Regions from separate parts of the Arthrobacter sp. LFS091 genome, predicted to be linked through region 1. Evidence: predicted binding sites of a transcription regulator. Region 1 holds the regulator's gene; each other region holds the start of a gene.
What was found. Region 1 encodes HrcA, which represses chaperone genes, less so after heat shock. Its sites were predicted from a motif close to TTNGCACTCGNNNNNNNCGAGTGCNAA; they were not measured.
Positions count from the first base shown of each region.

Region 2: groL (chaperonin GroEL) is a predicted target of HrcA. The motif match lies at 1,901-1,927, and genes of this name have one in related genera.
Region 3: ACNQOP_RS15605 (Hsp20/alpha crystallin family protein) is a predicted target of HrcA. The motif match lies at 1,853-1,879, and genes of this name have one in related genera.

Region 1 covers NZ_JBFPFP010000001.1:403,774-407,044, forward strand. Annotated here, with positions in the region: gene dnaJ (molecular chaperone DnaJ) at 1-1,108, opposite strand, end outside; gene hrcA (heat-inducible transcriptional repressor HrcA) at 1,159-2,166, opposite strand; gene ACNQOP_RS01885 (DUF3097 domain-containing protein) at 2,397-3,248, shown strand.
Region 2 covers NZ_JBFPFP010000008.1:217,439-220,709, reverse strand. Annotated here, with positions in the region: gene ACNQOP_RS16530 (uracil-DNA glycosylase) at 1-302, opposite strand, end outside; gene ACNQOP_RS16525 (DUF3263 domain-containing protein) at 410-745, shown strand; gene ACNQOP_RS16520 (LytR C-terminal domain-containing protein) at 795-1,412, shown strand; gene ACNQOP_RS16515 (cold-shock protein) at 1,583-1,786, shown strand; gene groL (chaperonin GroEL) at 2,111-3,271, shown strand, end outside.
Region 3 covers NZ_JBFPFP010000008.1:9,176-12,446, forward strand. Annotated here, with positions in the region: gene ACNQOP_RS15585 (flotillin family protein) at 1-94, shown strand, start outside; gene ACNQOP_RS15590 (hypothetical protein) at 87-323, shown strand; gene ACNQOP_RS15595 (hypothetical protein) at 345-722, opposite strand; gene ACNQOP_RS15600 (J domain-containing protein) at 719-1,120, opposite strand; gene ACNQOP_RS15605 (Hsp20/alpha crystallin family protein) at 1,347-1,769, opposite strand; gene ACNQOP_RS15610 (MerR family transcriptional regulator) at 1,913-2,356, shown strand; gene ACNQOP_RS15615 (DUF262 domain-containing protein) at 2,508-3,271, opposite strand, start outside.

The sequences.
Region 1 (3,271 bases):
CCCGCAGTTTGGCGAACATGCCGCCGCTGGCAACGAGCTTTCCCTCGGTGAACTGCTCTCCCCGCAGTTTGGCGAGCTGCTGGAGCAGCTCCTCCTGGGCGGCATCGAGCTTGGTAGGCGTTTCGACGTGCAAATGCACCTTGAGGTCGCCTCGGCCATAGCCGCGAAGGTGGGTGACGCCAAGCCCGCGAAGAGTGATGATTTCGCCTGACTGGGTTCCCGCCTTGACGTCGATGTCCTGTGCTCCGTCGAAGGTGTCCAACTGAAGTTCCGTACCCAGGGCAGCGGCTGTCATGGGCACGCTCAGGGTTGCGTGCAGGTCGTCGCCTTCACGCATGAACATGGAGTCGTTGTTGACGCGGATTTCGACGTAGAGATCGCCGGCCGGGCCGCCCGCGGGGCCGGCTTCACCCTGGCCGGACAACTGGATCCGGGTACCGGTGGCAACACCGGCAGGAACCTTGATGGTGAGGGAACGACGACTGCGGATGCGACCCTGCCCGCTGCACTCGTTGCAGGGGTCCTTGATGACCGTGCCGAAGCCCTCGCAGGAGCCACAGGGTGCCGTGGTCATGACCTGGCCGAGAATGGACCGGACAGCCCGCTGGACCTGGCCGCTGCCACCACAGATGTCACACCGTTCAGGATGGGTACCAGGGCGGCAGCAACTGCCATCACACGTGGGGCACACAACGGCCGTGTCGACTTCGAGCTTCTTGTTGACGCCGAATACCGCATCCTTGAGGTCGATGCGGACGCTGATGAGGGCGTCCTGGCCGCGCCGGACCCGGGAAGCCGGGCCGCCATGGCCGCCACCGCCGCCAAAGAAGGTGTCGAAAATGTCCTGGAAGGCGAAGCCCTGGCCGGAATAACCGCCGCCGAAGCCGTTTTCGGTTCCGTTTTCATTACCGGTGGCGTCGTAGACACGGCGCTTCTGCGGGTCCGACAACACCTCGTAGGCGTGGGTCACTGCCTTGAACTGCTCCGCGACATCTTCCCCGGGGTTGACGTCCGGGTGAAGTTTCCGCGCCAACTTGCGGTACGCCTTTTTGATCTCTTCCCCGGTGGCTTCCGGAGAGACTCCCAAAACGTCATAGTGGCTGCTCAAAGTCGGTATCTCTTCCTTGTTGTACTGCGGATGTTTCCTCGGGCCGGTGTTCAACCGCCGAGAATGCGGGAAAGGTATCTGGCCACGGCCCGGACTGCGGCCATGGTGGTGGGATAGTCCATGCGGGTAGGGCCAAGGATCCCAACCTTGGCTCCGGAACCGTAGCCGGTGGCCACGACGGAAGCCTCGGCCAAACCGTCGTACGGGTTCTCCCGGCCGATGCTTACTGACACGCCCCGCGGATCATCGCCCATATCGGACAACAACCGCAGCATGACGACTTGTTCCTCAAGGGCTTCAAGCACCGGACCGATGCTCAAGGGGAAGTCCACATTGGAGCGGGCCAGGTTGGCGGTGCCTGCCATCAAGATCCGCTCTTCGCGGCTGTTGTCGCTCAGTGACTGCAGCCCGTGCGCAAGAGTCTGGGCCACGCCGCGAAGCTCGGGCGGGCAGAGGGCCACTACCGATGGAAGGACCTGTGGGAGAAGGTCCAGTTGCGTCCCGGCTATGCTTCCGAGGAACCGGGACCTCAGCAGCATCAATGCCTCGTTCGCAACATCTGATCCGGCATCGATGACCTTCTGGCCAACGCTGCCTGTGTCCGCAATGAGGACCACCAGGACCTGCTTTGGCGCAAGCAGCACGAACTCGACGTGGCGGACGACCGCCCGGCTCGAGTGCGGGTACTGCACGACGGCGACCTGGTTGGTCAGCTGGGAAAGGAGCCTCACGGTCCGCTCCAGGATGTCGTCCACGTCATCCGGGCCCTCGAGGAGGGAGTGGATGGCACGGCGCTCCGCGGCCGAAAGTGGCTTTACCTGGGAGATACGGTCCACAAACAGGCGGTAGCCCTTGTCCGTGGGAATGCGTCCTGCGCTGGTGTGGGGCGCCGCGATGAGTCCTTCTTCTTCCAGGACAGCCATGTCATTGCGGATGGTGGCACTGGAAACACCGAGGTGGTGGCGCTCGACAAGGGCCTTGGATCCAACGGGTTCCCTGGAATGCACGTAGTCTTCAACGATGGCACGCAGCACTTCCAACTTGCGTGGCTCACTCATTGCTCCACCTCCTGACGACGTCCGTGGTCGTGGCGACCGGCGACTGCGGCACGCCCGCCGGGCCTCCGCACTTAGCACTCAACATGCCCAAGTGCTAACAAGTCTATTATGGGCCACCCCGTTGCTAGCATTGAAAACGCCCGTATTCAGCTTCCGGCGTGCAGGTTCGGCAGCTTCGCAACCCAAACGGCTCCCCCACCCATCAAGTACTCAAAGGTAGGAAATATCCCTTGGCTTTCGACAATTGGGGTCCACAGGATCTGACCGCTCCCGCCAAACGCCAGCTTCCTGAGGTAGCGGTCCAGCGGGGAATGGTCCTTGAAGACGTCCAGTCAGGATGGGTGGGTGAAGTGACCAGGGTGGAGAAGACCGGCGGCATGCATATCGTGTCCTTGGAGGACCGGCGTGGTAAGTCCAAATCGTTCCAGTTGGGATACGGCTTCCTGCTCGAAGGCCAGCCCATCCGCCTGATGCCTCCAGCAGTCCGGCAGTCGCCGTCGGCCGCCCAGCCGGGCCGTACCGCCTCAGGTTCCGTCAAGGTGCAAGGCCAGCGCGCACAGGTGGCCAAGGCCAGCCGCATCTGGGTGGAAGGAAAGCACGACGCCGAACTGGTCGAGAAGGTCTGGGGTGACGATCTCCGGGTCGAAGGGATCGTGGTTGAGCCCTTGCATGGCGTGGACGACCTCGCGTCCGCCATTGCGGATTTCAACCCCGGCCCGGACCGCCGCCTCGGGATCCTGGTGGACCACCTGGTCCAGGGATCGAAAGAATCCCGCATCGCCGCCGAGGCCATGGCCTGTCCCGGAGCCGCTGGAAACGTCCTCATTGTGGGACATCCGTACGTGGATGTGTGGCAAGCCATCAGGCCCAAGGTGTTGGGCATTGAGAAGTGGCCCACAGTACCGCGTGGCATGGATTGGAAGACCGGCATCCTCCGCGCCTTCGGCTGGCCGCACGAGACCGCCGAGGACATCGGGTTGGGCTGGCAAAGGCTGCTGGGGGCCGTACGGAGCTACGCCGACCTTGAAGCATCCCTGCTGGGCCGTGTTGAGGAAGTCATCGACTTCCTGACGGTCCCCTAAAGCATTCACCCTGAACCACTGCT
Region 2 (3,271 bases), on a different contig from region 1:
AGGCCGACGGCGTGTCCCGGGGTTGGGTAGGGGTCCTGCCCGAGGATGAGTACTTTGACGTCAGCCAGCGGCTGTTTGAACGCGCGCAGGAGATTGTCGGCTGCCGGCAGGACCTGGCGCCCTTTGGCGGCCTGGCCGGCAACGAACGCGAGGGCGGCGCGGAGTTGGTCTTCCACGGGCAACAGGGCGTCCGCCCAGTCGGGCGCCATCAGCTCTTCCAGCGGACGGTCGATCAGTTCCGCGAAGTCGCTATCCGCCACGCCAGCCGGTTCAAGTTCAAACAGTGCATCCTCGCCAGTCATCACGCCATTGTCCCCCGCGCCTGCCAGGCGGGGCGAATGACAGCGTTGTTATTCACCCGTAACATAGGGGTAGGACAATTTCCCATCAAGCGTCGAAGGAGTATGCCGTGGCGGAACCAGCACCGGAACCGATGGCGCAGCAGGCGACAGGTTTTTCCCTCGAGGACCTCGCGGCTGAAACCCGCAGCGAATCGCCCCTCAGTGAACGCGACCAGCAAATGCTGGCACTTGAACGGCAGTGGTGGAAGTACGCAGGCGCCAAGGAACAGGCTATCCGTGAGCTGTTCGATCTCTCCGCTACGCATTACTACCAGATCCTGAACGCGCTGATCGATACCGAGGACGCGTTGGCCCACGATCCCATGCTCGTCAAGAGATTGCGTAGACTACGTACGTCCCGCCAACGTGCGCGGACGGCACGTCGCTTGGGGTCCGACGCGTAAATCGCCAGGCTGATCTGTCAGCAGCAACCAGCAAGGACAACGCTTCACCATGACCAAATTTGCCAGGGATGAATTCGACCAGGTTCCGCAAAACACCAATCGCCAGGGCGTCCACCGCGACGCCCAGGAGACTGCCCGCCCTGCCTTGTGGCCGGTCCTCACAGTCGGAGCTGTCGCTCTGGTGCTGGGCCTGGTGGCCTTCCTGATCCTTCCAAACCTCGGCGTGGTGGGCCCCAGCGCCTCCTCGAATGTCTCGACGCCGGCACCCCAGCAGAGTACTGATACCTCGCCTTCTGCGGCGCCCAGCGAACCGGCTCCCACGGCTTCGGGTGAACCGAGCCCTGAGGCGTCACCGTCCAACGTTCCGTCCGCTACTCCGTCCTCGGCTCCGGTAGACAAGACCATTCCCGTGGCTGTCTACAACGGCGCTGGCACGGCTGGCCTGGCAGGCCGGGTGGCCGGTCTGGTACAGGGCGATGGCTGGACGCTGAGCACAGTTGGGAACTGGGGTGGCCTGCCGCAGCAGACCTCCGTGATCTTCTACAACACCCCTGCGCAGAAGGCCAACGCTGAAGCGTTGGGAACCCTGCTGCGCATTCAGTCGATCGTTGAGTCCCCGGAAATCCAGCAGCCCCTGGTGGTTGTTGCCGGTCCCGGATACCAGTAGCGGACCGCTGTAGGAGCACCTTTGAGCCCCAACTCGGTTAAGCATCAATAACAAAACCGAAGCACTGCCGCCCACCGGCAGCGCCGCAGGAGTGACTGTGGTTACAGTGGATTGATTCCGGTACGGAGATCCCGGCAACCGGTCTTGGCTACTGCGAAAGTGTGGGCATCATGGCATTGGGAACCGTCAAATGGTTCAACGCCGAAAAGGGCTACGGATTCATCACTGTGGATGAGTCCGGCGACGACGTTTTTGTGCACTGGTCCGCCATCCAGATGGATGGCTTCCGGGCCCTCGAGGAGGGCCAGCGGGTGGAGTTCGAATTGGGGGAAGGACAGAAGGGGCCGCAGGCAGAAGGCGTGCGCGTCGCCTAGCTCTGGGGCAGGCCAACGCCTGACCGGCTCAGCTCATGGCTGAAACCCCCTTGATTTCCGTCGCAAAGACGCATTCCTGCTTGCACTCTCCCCGGTCGAGTGCTAATTATTGATTTAGCACTCCTACGGTTCGACTGCTAAGTATGGCCCGGCTTACGCCGGTCCCGATCGGCTGCCGGATCGCTGGAGGATCAAGAAAAACCTTGGTGTGGTGAGGTTCGGAGCGCGGGGCATACATAGGCCGCAAGCAAAGGACCGTCCGTCGCGGGCACCGCATCTGACAGGTACCTTCTTAACGACTGTCCCGAAAGGACTACCGCCGTTATGGCCAAGATCATTGCATTTGATGAAGAGGCACGCCGCGGCCTCGAGCGGGGCCTGAACATCCTCGCTGACGCCGTTAAGGTCACCCTCGGCCCGCGTGGACGCAACGTCGTCCTCGAAAAGAAGTGGGGCGCCCCCACGATCACCAACGATGGCGTTTCCATCGCCAAGGAGATCGAGCTGGACGACCCTTACGAGAAGATCGGTGCAGAACTGGTCAAGGAAGTTGCCAAGAAGACGGATGACGTCGCTGGCGATGGTACGACCACTGCAACCGTCCTCGCCCAGGCACTGGTGAAGGAAGGCCTGCGCAACGTTGCCGCCGGCGCCGACCCGCTGTCCCTCAAGCGCGGCATCGAGAAGGCTGTTGAAGCAGTCATCAACGAACTGCTGGCCTCTGCCAAGGAAATCGAAACCAAGGAAGAGATCGCAGCCACGGCTTCCATCTCCGCCGGTGACCCGGAAATCGGCAGCCTGATCGCCGAAGCCCTGGACAAGGTGGGCAAGGAAGGCGTCATCACGGTCGAGGAATCCAACACCTTCGGCTTGGAGCTCGAGCTCACCGAGGGCATGCGCTTCGACAAGGGCTACATCTCCGCTTACTTCGTCACCGACGCAGAGCGCCAGGAAACGGTCCTCGAAGACCCGTACATCCTGATCGTCAACTCCAAGATCTCCAACGTGAAGGAACTCGTCACGGTTCTGGAGAAGGTCATGCAGTCCAACAAGCCGCTGCTGATCATCGCCGAAGACATCGAGGGCGAGGCCCTGGCCACCCTGATCGTCAACAAGATCCGTGGCACCTTCAAGTCCGTCGCCGTCAAGGCCCCGGGCTTCGGTGACCGCCGCAAGGCCCAGCTGGCCGACATCGCCATCCTCACCGGCGGCCAGGTCATCTCCGAAGAAGTTGGCCTCAAGCTCGAAAACGCTGGCCTGGAACTCCTCGGCACCGCCCGCAAGGTTGTTGTCACCAAGGACGAGACCACCATCGTTGAAGGTGCCGGCGACGCCGAGCAGATCGCAGGCCGCGTGGCCCAGATCCGTGCCGAGATCGAAAACTCCGACTCCGACTACGACCGCGAGAAGCTGCAGGAGCGCCTGGCCAAGCTGGCCGGTGGCGTTGCAGTCATCAAGGCCGGTGCCGCAACCGAAGTTGAGCTC
Region 3 (3,271 bases), on a different contig from region 1:
GCGGGGCAAGGAATCGCCTGCTCCTTCTCCCCGGCCGGCTCCGGTCAAGGCACCACCCGCTCAGTCCCCTTCCGGCAAGGCACCAGATGCCTAGAGCGGTGGATCGAAGTCTGACCGGAAAGATCGGCAGGGTCACAGGCACCGTCGCGCCTGGAACCATTGGCGAAGTCATGCTTCCCTTCCATGGCGGGACCAGCGCGTTCTTCGCCTACCCGTTCGACAAGACGAGTGTCTTTGCCGTGGGCGAGAAAGTTCTGGTGATCTACTTCGAACCGCCGCAATCGGTCTACGTGGACGAACTACCGGACGTCCTGCAGGAATAGCCGCCCTCGCGCGGCACGCCCTTACAACTGTGGCCCGTAGATGAACTCCTTGGCATGGTTGACCGCCTTCTTGAACGCGTCGTTCCGGAGTGTCACCTGCTCTCGACTCGCTCCCCCGCTGGGTTCCAGGAACGTGGTGGGTCCAGGCCGCAGCATCCAAATATCGCCGGCTGGCGGTAGGTAGAAGACGCCGAAGGATCTGTGCTCGGGGTCGTCGGTCCAGATAGGAACGACCGCCACGGCCGCGCCCGTATCGGGGTTGATCCACTGGGCACGGGGCATGGGCTGCTCATGGACCTCGGGATCGAGGAACGGCGCGGTCCCCCTCCCCCAGCGCTTCTCGAACCGTTCGTAGAAGGCCGGGATGATGTGGCCGTCGTAGGGACGCCATGCGCTCATGAATGTCTCCTTGGAAGTCGGGTGCTTCGGGGCAGGGGCTCCCATCGGGCCGGGCCAAACGACAGCGGTCCCTGCCCCGAGGTGGGACCGGGCGTAGCTTCCGGCGATCGATGGACTCGGACCTTCACAGGCGTCCCACGATCACCGGATGGAGCACTGGAGCGCCGCTCAAGGTCGTATGCCGCCCGCTTTCCTGGGTCCGACAAAACGACGTACGCCTGCATGATGGCGTGCAGTTCCTGGACGTCGCTCGCTGAGGGGGTGCCGCCGTCGTCGGCTGCTTGGCGCGTGTCCGGGTGGTGGGTGCGCAGCAGCGCCCGGTAGGCGCGTGCGATCTCGCGCGGGGTGGCGTCGGGTGTCACGTGCAGGGTGGCGTAGTGGTCTGGTTGGGTGTTCACTGCTGGTTCCGGGTGGGATGCGGTGGATGGGAGATGGCCCCCGGCCGAAGCCGAGGGCCATCCGATCGGGAGGCGACGTCAGGGGCCGCGTTTTCCTCTGCGCGTCAAGCGCTGTGGCGTGGCGCGAAGCCTGCGCCCATTTTCCGATGCTGCGGCCGATCCGAAGCTCCCGTCCTGCGCTCCGCTGAGGGCCACCCCCGGGCGAGCCCTCAGCGGAGAGGGTGGATTACGCGTTAATTTCTTGTCGTTGCTCGTTGGACGTGATTTCGATGCGCCGGGGCTTGGCCTTCTCGGCGACGGGGATGCGGAGTGTCAGCACACCTGCGTCGTAGCTGGCCTTGACGCCGTCGGTGTCCAGGGTGTCGCCCAGGATCAGTTGGCGGCTGAAAACGCCTTGGGGGCGTTCGGCGGCGATCAGTTCGGTGTTCTCGCCCGCTGGCGACTTCCGTTCTGCCTTAACGGTCAGGACGTTGCGCTCGACGTCGAGGTCCACCGATTCAGGATTCACACCAGGCAGATCGAAAGCGACCACAAACTCTTCGCCTTCCTGCCAGGCGTCCATCGGCATGCCGGCGGGGCGTGCTGTTGTGCCAAAAACCTGTTGGGCGAGCCTGTCGAATTCGCGGAACGGGTCAGTGCGCATCAGCATTTTGTTCTCACTCCTTAGATCTTGATGCTGACTCTTCTGTTGGTCCAGCCTTCCAGATCTGTGTTGGCTGGTATATATTTTTTATAGCACTGGTGAGAGAGTGGTGCAAGTAGGTTTTCGGAAGAATTTTGGAGAGGTTTCGGATGGGTACTACGGACAGTTCCGTAGAAGAGCACGACGGCGGACTGGGTGCCGCCGCTGCCGGCGGTGGCTCTGGTGGCGCTGATGATCGGGACGCCCGGGGCGTCTACGCGATCTCGGTGGCGGCGGAACTTGTTGGCACGGGCCAGCAAAACATCCGGCTGTACGAACGTAAAGGGCTACTCACCCCCGAGAGGACCGACGGCGGCACCCGCCGCTACAGCGAACGGAACCTGGCGACCCTGCGCCGGATCGGGGTGTTGCTGGATGAGGGGCTGAACCTGGCAGGCGTGAAGCTGGTGTTGGAACTGGAGGCCGAGAACCAAGGGCTGACGGAGGACAACCGGGGGCTGGCCCAGGACAACGAAGGGCTGCGGGAAGACAACCGGGGGCTGCGGAGGGATTTGAAGGCTGCGCGGGCGAGCAACACCGGCACTGGCGCATGAAATTGATTACATGCCGGGCAGGCCGGACTATGGCAAAACGCAATCCAGCAACGGTCACGTCACCTTCCCTGCCCCTGCGAGTTGCTACGAAGATTCAAAGGAGACTGATGGGACGGACACTACCTCCTCACGGCAGCGCCAGCCAGAGGCGTCACTCGGTCGTGGTTAGCATGGTTGGAACGGGCTCATCGCCTTCCATCAGATCTGAAAAGTAGGGCCAACGGTCGAGAGCCCAGACGGCAATGTTCTCGGACCTGGCTTCAATCGTCTCGGCGTTCCACTCGTCGTAATGGGTGTAGACGTGCTTCGTGGAAGAAAAGACTGTTTCCGTGCTCAACAGGCGTCGAGCGTCCTCCCAGTCCATTGCGCCCTTGGTCGAGTTAGCCCCCGGCGAAAGAGGCACAAGATTGCCCCAAGTATTGACTAGACGATCAAAATCTTCTTTGGACACCGTTTCGAGCCAGGCACCCTTTTGCGACTGCGGCATGACATGGTCAACGGTGATTACTGGAAGTTCTTTCATGACGTCCACGGTTGATACTGAGCGCTCATATTCTGCAAGCACGTACCGGCATATCTTCCGCTTGTAGAGGTTATCCGTGAGGATGGCCGTCCTGACTTCGTCGTCCTTGGGATATACAACCGTGGTCGAGACGATAGCCTTGCGCACTGCTTTAGGGTCGGCACCCGCAGTTCCCCACATTTTCTTGAAAATCGCATGCAGGCCCGTCGGCTCGATTCCCCTGAGACCTCGGCGGACCAGAAATGATTCGATAATTCGAAGACACATAGTGACGTCGTCCGTACCAGCGAGACCGCTGGAATGAGCTGTCAAGAGCTGCATGAGGTAAGGATAGGTGACGGTAGGACTGTTCAAATCCACAAGCCTGCCGACGCATTCTTGCAACTCTTCAT